Regions from separate parts of the Bradyrhizobium sp. Kon56 genome, predicted to be linked through region 3. Evidence: predicted binding sites of a transcription regulator. Region 3 holds the regulator's gene; each other region holds the start of a gene.
The links. Region 3 encodes LexA, which represses DNA repair genes until DNA is damaged. Its sites were predicted from a motif close to TGTTCNNNNTGTGTTCNG; they were not measured.
Positions count from the first base shown of each region.

Region 1 (4,187 bases), on a different contig from region 3:
ATCAGTGCCTCACCGACGCACAGATCAAGGCGATCGAGACCTTGCATGCGACCTACAAATTCCCGTTCGCGCTCGCCAATGGCCTCGACGATTATCCGGGCTGGGGCGTGTCGGGCGAGGACACGCCGGCGGTCGGCCCGACCGGCGGCTGGGTCGCGTGGTGGCTTGGCACGGCGCCTCCCGCGCAGCCGCCCGCGCCCAATAATGGCATCGCCTGGATCTACGGCGCCGGCGGCATCCAATACGTGTTCGCGCGCGATCCCAAGCTCGACGTGACGACGTATAAGCCCGAAGCGCACAAGGCGCGGCTGCTCGAGGTCTCCAGCCTGATGGATTCCACCGACCCCGACCTCAGCCGCTTCCGCGCTCGCGGCGGCCGGCTGATCATGCTCGAACATATGGCGGACTACGCGCAAAGCCCCTATGCCGGCATCCGCTATTTCGAGAACGTCGAACGCAAGGTCGGCAAAGCCGAGACGGCCGAGTTCGCGCGGCTCTACACCGCGCCAGGGGTCGACCATGTCGGCTCCGGCGCGCCGGCCAATGTCGACATGCTGAGCGTGCTGGTCGACTGGGTCGAAAAGGGCAGGGCGCCCGGCGATCTGGAAGTTACCGAGCAGAAGGTCGAGGCGCCGTCGTTTGCGACGCTTCGCGCGCAGCCGCTGTGCCGCTGGCCAACGTGGCCGCACTACAAGAGCGGCCCAGTGACGGAGGCGTCGAGCTTCACCTGCGCGCCGTAGCAGGCGCGCCACTTCGGAGCGTCACCCGGTGGCCATTGCCTGCGCGCCGCCGAGCAGCTGCGCGTTAAGCCGGCCGCCGGAGAACAGCATGTCGTCAAGCGCCTCGTCGATATCGGCGGAGATCACGGTGTTGCCGCCGTCCCGCGCGATGCTTCCTTGCGCCAGTCGTCGCATCAATTCCTTGATGAAGGCGCAACTTGTGCCCGCGCTGCGCCGGGCAGCCTCTGCGATCACCGCCCCATCGAGCGGCAGTCCCTTGCCGTAGAGCCGGACCAGCTTGCCGCGGCCGGTCTCGTCGGGCAGCGGCACTTCGATGGCTTGATCGATGCGGCCGGGACGACCCGCGAGAGCTCCCTCGAGGTCCTCCGGCCGATTGGTGGTCAGGACGAACAGGATGTCGGCATCTTCCTTCAGCCCGTCCATCTCGTTGAGCAGCTTGTTCAGCATGGATTCCTCACACGGCCCCATGTCATCGCGGTCACGGGCGATGAGATCGACATCCTCGATCACCACCATCGACGGCTGGAGCAGCCGTGCCAGGCTCATATGGGCGCCGAGCAAACCGATCTGCTCGGCCGTGATGATCAGCGTCGTATGCCCGGGCAAATGCGTTGCCAGATAACGGATCGTGTGGGTCTTGCCGGTGCCCGGCGGCCCGTACAGCAAGATGCCTTTGCGTGTCGATTGGCCCAGCCGGCGCAATTGGTCTCGGGTGTTGACGAAGGTCAGAACGTTGCGATCGAGCAGCCGCAGGGTCTGCTCCGGCAGGATCACCTCGTCGCGCGTGACCTGCGGCAAGCGATGCACCGTGATGCCGCGCGAGCGACCGCGATAGTCGGAATCGGCATCGAGCGACAGGATCTTGCCGCGATAGGTCCGCGCAGCCTGTACGGCTTCTTCCAATTCACTGAAGCATTGCTGGACGAGAGCCGCGCCTGCGGAACCTGAGGGTACCAGGATTTCGATCCGAATTCCGGGCTCGCGACTGTATTCGCGGTGTGCGCAGAGCAAAACCGCATAGCGGAGATGATCCTGCTCACACAGCCACAGCCCGTTATCCAGACACTTGACCGGGCTCTTCTCGCCTACGTCGACGTCGGAATATTGCAGCGGGGCAATCGCGATCGCATAGCGGCCCTCCTTGAGCAGTCGTGGAATCGACAGCGTTTCGTAGCGCTGCTCCTCGTTCAGTCCCACCAGCCGGATGGCCTTGCCGAAGAGCCGGTCGACGGCGGCCTGGAGATCGACCCGCATGTGGCCAGGAAACTGGCGGATCGTGGTCACGAGTTTGCTGCGCGCGGTGCTGGCAAGGTGCCAATCGAGAACGTCGCAAGCAAAGTCGAAATCTTCCTCTTGTTCGTTCGAGGGTTCATCCGCCGCACGCATGCAGTCGCTGCACAGCCAGACCGTTCGGTCGCCGATACGAACGTCGGTCTGTCCCTCAGGCTTGCCACAGAGTTCGCAAGGAGTCTTGACCGCCTCTAGCGTGACCTGCAGTTGGTGGCCGGCCAATTCGATGGATTGTTGCGCAGATTTGAAAAGGGCTTCGGCAACCGATTGCGGGTAAGGTCCGCAAACCGCTTTTTCCTTCTGCTCGATCTGGGTGATCAGCGCGGTCGCTTCACGGTCTGATTTGCCGAAAACCTGCCGAAGCAGATCCATCACGAATTGGTCCGGCGTATCATCGTCATTATGAATTACGAGCTGGGTCGGCTGGTTCTCGCCACGCATACTGTTCATCACGAAAGGTCTCCGGGACAATCTATGATTGAATAGAACGAATAGAGAACATAAAAGGAAGCGGCCGTCAAGCGTGACGGCGGCGGCTAATTGCGATTGGTGGGTGAGGTCCTGGTGCGCCGGGGCGGCCCTGTTCCTCGACGACTGCCGCGGCACATGTCCAGCTGCCGTCCTTTGACAATCTGATCCGCCTCAATTATCTATTTCGCATGCGAAATAAAGACGCGGGCGCGAGACACCATCGGTTGATCTACCTGTTGAGCGTGGCGCAGCGGCGCGTGCAGCGCTGGATGGCGGCGCAGCCTTCGAGCGAGGTCACGCCGGCGCAAGCGGGGCTGCTGTTCATCCTCGGCAAGCAGAACGGCGTCCTGATGGGTGAGGTGGGCGCGGCGCTCGACATGGGGCCGGCCGGCATCTCGGGGCTGGTCGACCGTACGGCGGCGGCTAAACTGGTCGAGCGGCGCGCGGATCACGAGGATGGTCGCGCCTGGCGCGTCTGGCTGACGCCGAAGGGGCGGACGGCACTGGCGCAGGCGAAGGCCAGCGCGGCACAGGTCAACGCGGCGTTGACGGACGGATTCACCAGTGCGGAGATCGATATCGTCGCGCGCTGGCTGACCAGCATTCAGGACAAGTTTCCAAGACAGCTTTCAACAGAGCTTTCTAGAGATCCATAGGAATAGAGGAGAGACCCATGACCGAGCACGTCCGGATCCGGAACGACGGCGGAATTCTCACGCTCACGCTGGCACGCCCCGACAAGAAGAATGCGCTGACGGATGCGATGTACGGCAAGCTCGCCGATGCCATCGAATCAGCCGAGCACGATCCGTCGGTCCGCGTGATCCTGATCCGCGGCGAAGGCGACATGTTTACCGCCGGCAACGATGTCGGCGAGTTCGCGGCGGTCGCGGCGGGCAAGTCGGAAGGAAGCCGCAACGTCGTGCGCTTCATCCAGTCGCTGGCGCGCTGCTCCCGGCCCTTGGTGGCCGCGGTGCAGGGCCGCGCCGTCGGCGTCGGCACCACGATGCTGCTGCATTGCGACCTCGTCGTGCTTGCCGCCAACGCGCAATTGTCGACGCCCTTCGTCAGCCTCGCACTGGTGCCGGAAGCAGCTTCCAGCCTGCTGATGCCGGCGCGCATCGGCTATGCGCGGGCCTACGAGATGTTCGCGCTGGGCGAGACGGTGCCGGCCAAATCCGCGCTGGAATGGGGGCTCGCCAACCGCGTCGTGCCGCTCGACAAGCTCGATGCCGAGGCGCTCGCGCTGGCGCAGCGTCTTGCCCGTCAGCCGGCCGGCGCACTCACCGCCACCAAGAAGCTGATGCGCAACGGCGAGACGCTGGTCGCGCAGATGAATGCCGAAGGCGAGCAGTTCGGGCTGCGCCTGCGCACCGCTGAGGCGCGCGAGGCCTTCACGGCGTTCGCGGAACGCCGCCCGCCGGATTTCACCAAGGTTGCGTGATATCCGGGACTGCGCTGAGGCCCGTCGGGCCGGAAACTCACGCCCATTCGATTAAAACCTTAATGGAACATTGGCATGTCGCGGGCAAGGTGGCGCTCGAAAGAATAGGCCCCCGACCCGACCCAGGCCCCCGACACCATGGCAATGTTTAAGAAATCGGTAAGTTCGCTCCTTCTGACCTTGATGGCCCTGCTGGCTGCGGGTGCGCTGGCCTCCACGGCGATCCAGATGGTTGGGGCGTT
Region 1 is NZ_JBVVOU010000010.1:31,794-35,980, reverse strand. It holds gene AC0L3B_RS17905 (tannase/feruloyl esterase family alpha/beta hydrolase) at 1-740, shown strand, start outside; gene AC0L3B_RS17900 (ATP-dependent Clp protease adaptor ClpS) at 762-2,480, opposite strand; gene AC0L3B_RS17895 (MarR family winged helix-turn-helix transcriptional regulator) at 2,690-3,157, shown strand; gene AC0L3B_RS17890 (enoyl-CoA hydratase) at 3,175-3,945, shown strand; gene AC0L3B_RS17885 (methyl-accepting chemotaxis protein) at 4,084-4,187, shown strand, end outside.
Region 1: AC0L3B_RS17900 (ATP-dependent Clp protease adaptor ClpS) is a predicted target of LexA. The motif match lies at 2,514-2,531, and genes of this name have one in related genera.

Region 2 (4,187 bases), on a different contig from region 3:
CGCGGTCCCCGGATCTCGTCCGGTGTATCAAGCTGCCGCGCGTAGGTGAGGACTCCGCGTGCGTGCGCCGAGTAGCCGTTGCCTTCAAGTTGAGCGTGCCATGCCGGCAGGCCGGAGCCGGCTGGCTCGATCTCGAGATAAACCAATCGGCTGGCCCCGGTGTCGCGCCCGCAAAGTGGCCAAATCGGGCTGGTGTCGTCACTACGCGCAGGAGCGCGAATGGTTTGGTCTGTTCAGCACGAAACCCGTCCAAGAGCCGCGGTCCGGCGCCATCAACATAGTCGGCATCGATGCAATCAAATTCGAAGGATGCACGGCGATGAGCGCTCGTGCTCAAGGAATCCACGCGCGAGACGCGCGCGTACAGTCCTCTGCGGGGAAACTCTGGCGGGATGCGGATAAAGAAGAAAAAGAAGATAACCTCCCAGGGTCAAAACTCACCGATGCGGCGCGTCTTAGCTGCGACCACGCCGACAGAGGGCGCTATTTTTTATCAAAGGCTCGACCAGCATCTGAGCCGACAGGCCCCATTCAATGAAGGTGGCACCCTGACACAGTCAACTCGCCGTTCCAGAGTCTTTCGAGAAGGCCGCTTGATAAAGCTCCTCAATCCTCGTGACTTCATCCGGCGTTAGTTCGGAGAATTCGTTGTCGCGGGCACGCTTTGAGAGTTGCCCTCCATTCTGTTGCAGGAATCCGAAGAGGTTGTTGAGCGTCCGCTCCGGCATTTCGATCATGTTCTCGATGCCCGCGCGGAAGGTATCGAAGCTCCGTAAAAATTGCGTTTCCTTTGGAAGATCTTGTTCGATGGTCCTCTGCACGCATTCGTACAGAAACTCGGCGTGGGGCGTCGCGTCAAAGAAACGATAAAAATCACCTGTATCGTTCAAGACCTTGACGTTGCCCTGTGGGGTCGACTCCCATTCAACACATGGAAGCAATCTAGTCGAATAGCTTTCCAACACGCTCTTGTATTCGCTAATCTTGTCGAGAATCGCGGCAGAAACCGGAAAGTGGATCCCGGCGGGATTGAATCCGCGCCGTGCCAGAACATGGTGCATCAGGTATCGGTGAATGCGTCCGTTGCCGTCCTCGAACGGGTGGATGTAGACGAACCCGAAGGCGAGCACGGCGGCAGCGACGACAGGATCAAGCTCGTTTTCCGCCGCATGATCGAACGCGATCAGTGCGCGCACGAGGGAGGGGATATCTTCGTGACGCGCGCTGATATGATCCGGGATAGGTCTTTGCGTCTCGCGTTCATGCTCGCCGACGAAACCACCTTCGTTCCGGAAACCAAGTTTCACGAAGCGCTCATCGCCGATCACGATGCGCTGCAGGCGCAAAAACTCCGCCTCGTCGAGCGGTGCCCGTCCCGCTTCACCGATGACCCTGCCCCATCGCTGGATACGGTCCTGTGGCGGTCTCTCTCCTTCAATGACGTAGCTTGACTTTGAATCCTTGAGGAGAAGGAAGGCGGCAGTTCGCGCGAGCAGATCCTTCGGGACTTGGCTCACCACGACACGGGCGCGCTCCTTGAGATCCTGCGCCATAAACTCGCCCAGTGCTGGAGTCTTGAAAACAAGCGGGCAGAACTCCAGTGTTCCTGGCAGATTGTTGCGGACGCGGTGCCGTGCCGAATTCTGCCCGGAGGTAGCGTATTGGAGTTCGGTATCGACGGCATCGACGTAAGAGACCTTATCTGCCGCAGGCAGATTGAGTTGGCGCTCCAACAGCCATTCATGGAGAAACCAGATACGACGCGTGTACAGACCGGTCGGCTTCTGTCTTACAAGGTCCGCAACCTGATCCTCGTTCACGGCGAGGAAAAGCCGCTTCAGGATTGCAAGATCGAGTCCTTCATTCTTGAGAGCGAAGGTGAGATGTCCCTCAAGCGTCGCGTCCGGCGCATGGCGTGGCGTATAGATGCGCCATCCCCCTTGCTCAATGATCCGGTGCTTTGTTCCGATGGCCGAAAGCAAGCGCGGGACCGGGGCGGATAGGTTGTAGGCGTCAATCAGCGCAGCATAGCCAGCAGGAGTTGCCACTTCCGGCAGCCTCCGGTCATGAAAAATACTCACGGGCCCTGAAAACTCTATTTCCATTGTCCCAAATCCGTGAAAAACCTTCTCGGTCGTGAATTTCACTCTCAATTTGGCCTTTGAGCCGCAAAAACCTTTTACACCGTGAAAAACACTCACACAACACGGAAAATGTGAAATGTCTTCGCGAAAACCGTTGGGGTTCTCCCTCGCCCCACCCAAGGGAACACTTTTGAGAGGACCAGCAATCCATTTAGCGGCGTGGCGGCTCGTTCACCGTTCAACAGACCGGCGCCCGACCACACGTTGGGGGTGGAATTCTTAACAAGGTGCAAGATTCTTAACGGAACACGACGCAAATTTTGGAATAAAAGAGCGGCGTGATTGCGATCAGTTCTCTTTTTGTTCTATGGTGATGAATGGCCTTCCTTACTGAGCAGGAACTCGAAAGCCTGCGCATCGATCAGAGCGTTTTTCATATTGTCGGCCCGGGAGAGGAACATTTTCAGCTACTGACTGCGTTCGATGCCGGTCGACACGCAGCTTTTTTCCTGGGCCGCGTCCGATCGGTCAACAGCGGAAACCGATACGAGTTTCTCGCGGACGCGCCGGTGCGGGCGCAACTGGCGCGGATCAGCCGGGATAGGGCAACTTTCCAGGAGGAAAGCGAGAAACTCGCGACAGCGTTCAATGAGGCTCACGGAGGCAGCACGGCTGTCGGTGCCTTCTTGATCTTCTCGCTGTCTTGTTCAGGTGGCCGATTATATGCACTTCTGAAATTCGAGGACGAAAAGGTTCTCAGCTACGACTACGACGTCAGCCGCGGCCGTTCGGGCAAGCCGAAGCCGACCTTCGGCGAGATTGAGCGGACTTTTGTCCAGAACCGCAATGCCCTGCAGAAGGCCGCGCTCATCAAGCTCGGCAAAGAGCGCGACGAAATCTGCGTTGTCGATCGTCAAAATCCGCAGCGGCCTGCGGCCTATTTCGAACAGTTCTTGCTCGTGCGACGCCAGCGAACGGAAGAGGAGCTGACAAGGACAATCGTCGAGGTCACGCGCAACATTGCGCACAAGCACAAAGACATACTTCCGCAGGACACGATGAAAAATCTGGCGCAACGCCTCTACGACGCCAGCCAGTCAGGCGGTTCTGTCGACGGCGAAAGTGCTGAAAATTGGCTGAAGAGCATTTTCGGGCCGCTGCCTGATGATAGCCCCGTGCTGACCGACTTCAAGGCAAAGCTGAAGCGCGAAGGAATGGCGGGCGAATCGTTCGTGCTCCAAAAGAACGCAATTCAGGCTCCCAAGAACCGTCGCGTTGAGACGGCAAGCGGGGTCAAATTGACCTTCCCTGTCGGTTTGATGTCTTCAGTCATTTCGGTGAACCGCGACAGGGGCGAGATTATCATCAGGGACAAGATCACACTCGATGACTTCGAGATCAACACATCTGGTCGAACGCGTACGTGAGCTTGTCGCGAACGGCGCCGTGGCGGACGAACGTATTGACGCCCTCGTGTTGCGAGGCCGGCTACCGTCCGTCGATGCGCAGGTCGCCTGGCTCGGCTTCGTCGACGATGTCCCACCGCCGTTCTCGTCCTTGCAAGTCTATAATCCGGGTCTCGGTGGTGATCTCGTTGGGGGTGATATCTTTGATTCGACCCGTGAGATCGTGATCACGCTCGGAAAGCCAACTGCCGACGGCTGCGCCTTCTTTATCTTCCAGTCCGACATCCCACAATATTTGGCGCAGCGAACTGTCCTTCCGCGCCTCGCGATCGCCGACTTCAATTCCACTCAGGCATTTCGCGCACGAGGATTGGAGTTCGCTTCATGGGATTTCGCGCAAACGCCACCGCGAGCCGAGCCTTTGCTTGGGTCTATCGACCCCACTCGCTATGTTCGTGACTTTGTCCCCGACCGTGAAATCGTTACCGATCTCAATCCCTGGCTATTATTGGCCGCGCCAGCGGTTTCATCGCCGGCGTACCAAGCTTGGGAAACGGTTTCTGCCCGCAGACTGTTGGGCGGTCTCGTCTCCCGCGCCTGGCTCGAGGATGGCCAGGTCTGGCTGCAAGCGGCGGCGACGCCTCCGATCTATCGCATTAGAGCCGATGATCCTGCCCTGCCCGGCGCTCGTTCTCGG
Region 2 is NZ_JBVVOU010000017.1:160,204-164,390, reverse strand. It holds gene AC0L3B_RS25215 (Fic family protein) at 558-2,105, opposite strand; gene AC0L3B_RS25210 (nucleoid-associated protein) at 2,462-3,511, shown strand; gene AC0L3B_RS25205 (hypothetical protein) at 3,471-4,187, shown strand, end outside.
Region 2: AC0L3B_RS25210 (nucleoid-associated protein) is a predicted target of LexA. The motif match lies at 2,435-2,452, and genes of this name have one in related genera.

Region 3 (4,187 bases):
GCCTTGCCATGATTTTCGTCGCTTCCATGACCACTCTCCTGCCGATCTGTGACCTCCTTCGGATCATGCCGCGACGCGCTTGATCCTGCCTTCCGGAACAATGTGAAGGGGCGGGATGACTGTGCCTGCTCAGCCGCTTTTGCCTCTGCGCCTGCGCTCGGCTAGAAGACGTGCGGAACATTCGCCCGAACGTGCCGAGCAGGAGTTTTCGCCGTGGCCTTGATGCCGGTTTCTGACGCGCTTGCCGCGGTGCTGGCGGGTGCAGAGCCGCTGCCGGAAGAAATGATTTCCCTCGACGAGGCCTACCATCGCGTGCTCGCGCGTGACGTCGTGGCGCGGCGCACGCAGCCGCCGCAAGCGATGTCGGCGATGGACGGCTACGCGGTGCGCGCGGCCGACGCCGCGACGATCGATTCGGAGCTCACCGTCATCGGCGAAGTCGCAGCGGGCCGACCGTTCGAGGGAACGGTCGGAGCCGGCGAGGCCGTGCGGATCTTCACCGGCGGCGTCGTTCCCTTTGGCGCGGACGCCGTCGTGATCCAGGAGGACACGGTCGCCGCCGGCAAGCGGATCACGATCAAGGAAGCCGCAATCGCCGGCCGGCACATCCGCCCCGCCGGCGTCGATTTCCGCGAGGGCGACGTGCTCCTGCGCAAGGGAAGCCGTTTGACCGAGCGAGACCTCGCGCTCGCCGCCGGGATGAATCATCCGCACCTTGCCGTTGTCAGGCGTCCGAAAGTCGCGATTCTCGCCACCGGCGACGAGCTGGTGATGCCGGGCACCACGCCCGGCCACGGCCAGATCGTCTATTCCAACGGCTACGCCCTGCACGCGCTCGCCCGCAGCGAGGGCGCCGAGACCATCGACCTCGGTATTGCCGCCGACACGCTGGAGGCGACCACCGCCGGCATCCGCCGCGCCCGCGAGAGCGGCGCCGACGTCCTGATCACGACCGGCGGCGCATCGGTCGGCGACCACGATCTGGTCCAGCAGGCACTGCGGGACGAAGGCATCGCGATGGCGTTCTGGAAGATCGCGATGCGGCCAGGCAAGCCAATGATGCACGGGCGACTCGGCGCAATGGGTGTGATCGGCCTGCCGGGCAATCCCGTATCGTCCTACGTGTGCGCTTTCCTGTTCATGGTGCCGCTGATTCGCGCCCTGTCGGGCCGTTCAGTGATTCACCATCGCCGTGAACGCGCCGTGCTCGGCCGCGACGTCGGCGCCAACGACCAGCGCGAGGACTATCTGCGCGCGCATCTTGAGGAGCGTGACGATGGCACACGCGTCGTTGTTCCCGTCAATCATCAGGACTCTTCGCTGCTTGCGAATCTCGCTGCAGCACAGGTACTTCTCGTCCGCGCACCATTCGCGCCGAAGGCCGAAGCAGGCACGGCTTGCGAAGTGTTGCGGCTCCCCGTCTGAGCGCCCCCGCAACGCGCGTTCCGCGCACTTTGCTCTGTTCACGGTAAATTAAGCAGTTGCGGAACATGTATCGAACATATAGTGTCTGTTCATGATTTGTTTCGAGCATGCAGCGGCTTATGGCCGAATTCAGCGTCTCGGAATCGGACGACATCAACCGGGGGACTTTGGTCGAGATGTTAACGCGCAAACAATACGAGCTTCTGCGGTTCATCAGTGAACGTCTGAAGGAAAGCGGCGTGCCGCCCTCCTTCGACGAGATGAAGGATGCGCTCGATCTGCGCTCGAAGTCGGGCATCCATCGCCTGATCACGGCGCTCGAGGAGCGTGGCTTCATCCGACGCCTGCCCAACCGCGCCCGTGCGATTGAAGTCATCAAGCTGCCGGAGCTCCAGGCAGCCGCTGGCAGCCGCCGCGGCTTCACGCCGAGCGTCATCGAGGGCAATCTCGGCAAGGTGCGTGCGAGCGCGAGCCTGCCCGCTGACGAGGGCGAACGTCCCGTCGCGGTGCCGGTGATGGGCCGCATCGCGGCCGGCACGCCGATCGAGGCGTTGCAGACCCGCAGCCATACTATCAGCGTACCGCCTGACATGCTCGGCTCGGGCGAGCATTACGCGCTGGAAGTGCGCGGCGACTCGATGGTCGAAGCCGGCATTCTCGACGGCGACATGGCCCTGATCCAGCGCAACGAGAGCGCCGATACCGGCGACATCGTGGTGGCGCTGATCGACGACGAGGAAGCGACGCTGAAGCGCTTCCGCCGTCGCGGCGCCTCGATCGCGCTCGAGCCCGCCAACGCGGCCTATGAGGTCCGCATCCTGCCGCCCAACCGGGTGAAGATTCAGGGCAAGCTGATCGGGCTTTACCGGAAGTACTGATACCGGGAGTCTTTCTATCGGCAGTACTTCATATCGGAAGCACTTCATGCCGGAGGTGCTTGGCGCCTCGCGCGCTTCCGATCGGCATCGCCGGTCAGAGATTGGAGCGGATCATCGTCCGCTCCGGCTGGATAGCCTTTCTGGTTCTGCACAGACTATCCGGCCCCTCCTCCAACGCTGGCTCCTCGCCACGCCGACGAAGCAGCACCGCTTCAAGCAGCACCGCTTCAAGCAGCACCGCTTCGCGGCTCGGTTGTTCGAGGAAACAGCGACCAGCGGTCAAGTTCGGCCGTTGCAGCCAAGTTGGCAATGTTCGCGTACGCGCCTCCCGAATGCATCGCGGCGAGCTTTGTTCCTATTGAATTCGGGAAAGATAATGTGATCGCGGCTTGCGGAAGCCAGCCGCAGATTTGCCCACAACCAAGCAGAGCGTTCGTGCTTCCACTCTGATAGAGGCCTGCGCCTCGATAAGAGACGCGGGTTGCTATCCCAGCATGAGGAGCACCCGATGTGTGACTACAGCCTACATGCCGTCGCGTCGCGCCCCGCCGAAGTCGGCGAGACGATCGTCACGACAAGCTTCCGCGGCACCTCGACGCGCGGCTTCGCCTCTGCAGCCGATCCGTCTGTTGCCGTCTGCCTGCTGCCGGGGACGGAGCTCGCCTTCGCCGACGACGTCCGCTACGACAATCGCTGGATCTGGACGCGCACCATCAATTCCCGCGTGGGCAAGTTCGGCAAGATCGATCCGCACGTTCCCGACCGCCATCATGATGCGATCGAATTCCCCGACGGCAAATACGTGCTGGTGACGCAGCTCGTCGAAGGCCAGCGCGCGACGGTGCTGCAACTGCCGGTGACTCAGTCGGTCACCGAGCGCGAGCACAAGGCGCAGATCACCGCCGACAGGCAGCCGACCGTCACGCACCTGCCGATCGGCTGACAGAGCCGCCCTCCGGCTACGAAGTCGGAGGTCAGGATTAAATCGCCATCGCCGGCCGTGGCCGGCGAGATGGTGTGGTTTGCACCCCGCTAATCCGAACGGACGCACCGAACCACTGCGTTGCTCCGCACCATCAGATCAATCGACGGCTTGCAGGTCGGTGTCCGCCGGCGTTGCGTCCTTGATGCGAGGCGCGGTCGACTTTGGCGCGAGGCTGCCGTCGAAATCACCCTCGCCGGCGCCGGCCGGCAACCAGGGGCGGCTCGTGCCTCTCGCCCTCACTGCCTGAACCACAAAACCGTCACCACGCTGCGTCAGCGCCAGCGCGCTCTGGCTGGCGAGCCGCTGCCGATCGACCACCATCGCCGCGCAATCAGGCGGTGCGGGACGAGTCGTCACCACCAGCGCGGCCCGACTGCAATCGTCCGCGAGAGCGTCGACGCGCAGTGCCAGCGCGACCAGCCTCCCGTCGGCCAGTGGCGTCACGCAGCCGGATTCGTCGCAGGACACGCCATCGGCAAGCGAGGCTCTGCCCGCATCGCGCGGATCGGCGTCGGCAGCGAGCCATTCCTTGAGCAGAAAGCTGTCCTTGTTCGTCCTGATCAGGTGCAGATATCCGTCCCTGCCCCGCACCGCGACGCTGGCGCCATCCCCGGCAATCAGGATGTCGGGCTGCCGCGCCGACAGTCCCCAGAGGATCGCTGCCAGCAGCACCAGGGCGCCGGACCAGCGCAGCGGCGTGCGCAACAAGCCGAGCACAATGATTCCCAGGCTCGCCGCGATCAGCGGCGCGATCCCGAACGCCGGGATGCGGCCCACCGCGCCCGGCAAGGCCGCGACCCAGCGCGAGACCGCGACCATCCACTCGATGCCAATCCCCATCAGCCACCAGAACACGCTGTCCAGCCCGAACGGCGCAGCAAGCAGCCCCAACAGCCCCG
Region 3 is NZ_JBVVOU010000016.1:62,065-66,251, reverse strand. It holds gene AC0L3B_RS23915 (molybdopterin molybdotransferase MoeA) at 214-1,425, shown strand; gene lexA (transcriptional repressor LexA) at 1,602-2,303, shown strand; gene AC0L3B_RS23905 (hypothetical protein) at 2,812-3,246, shown strand; gene AC0L3B_RS23900 (ComEC/Rec2 family competence protein) at 3,385-4,187, opposite strand, start outside.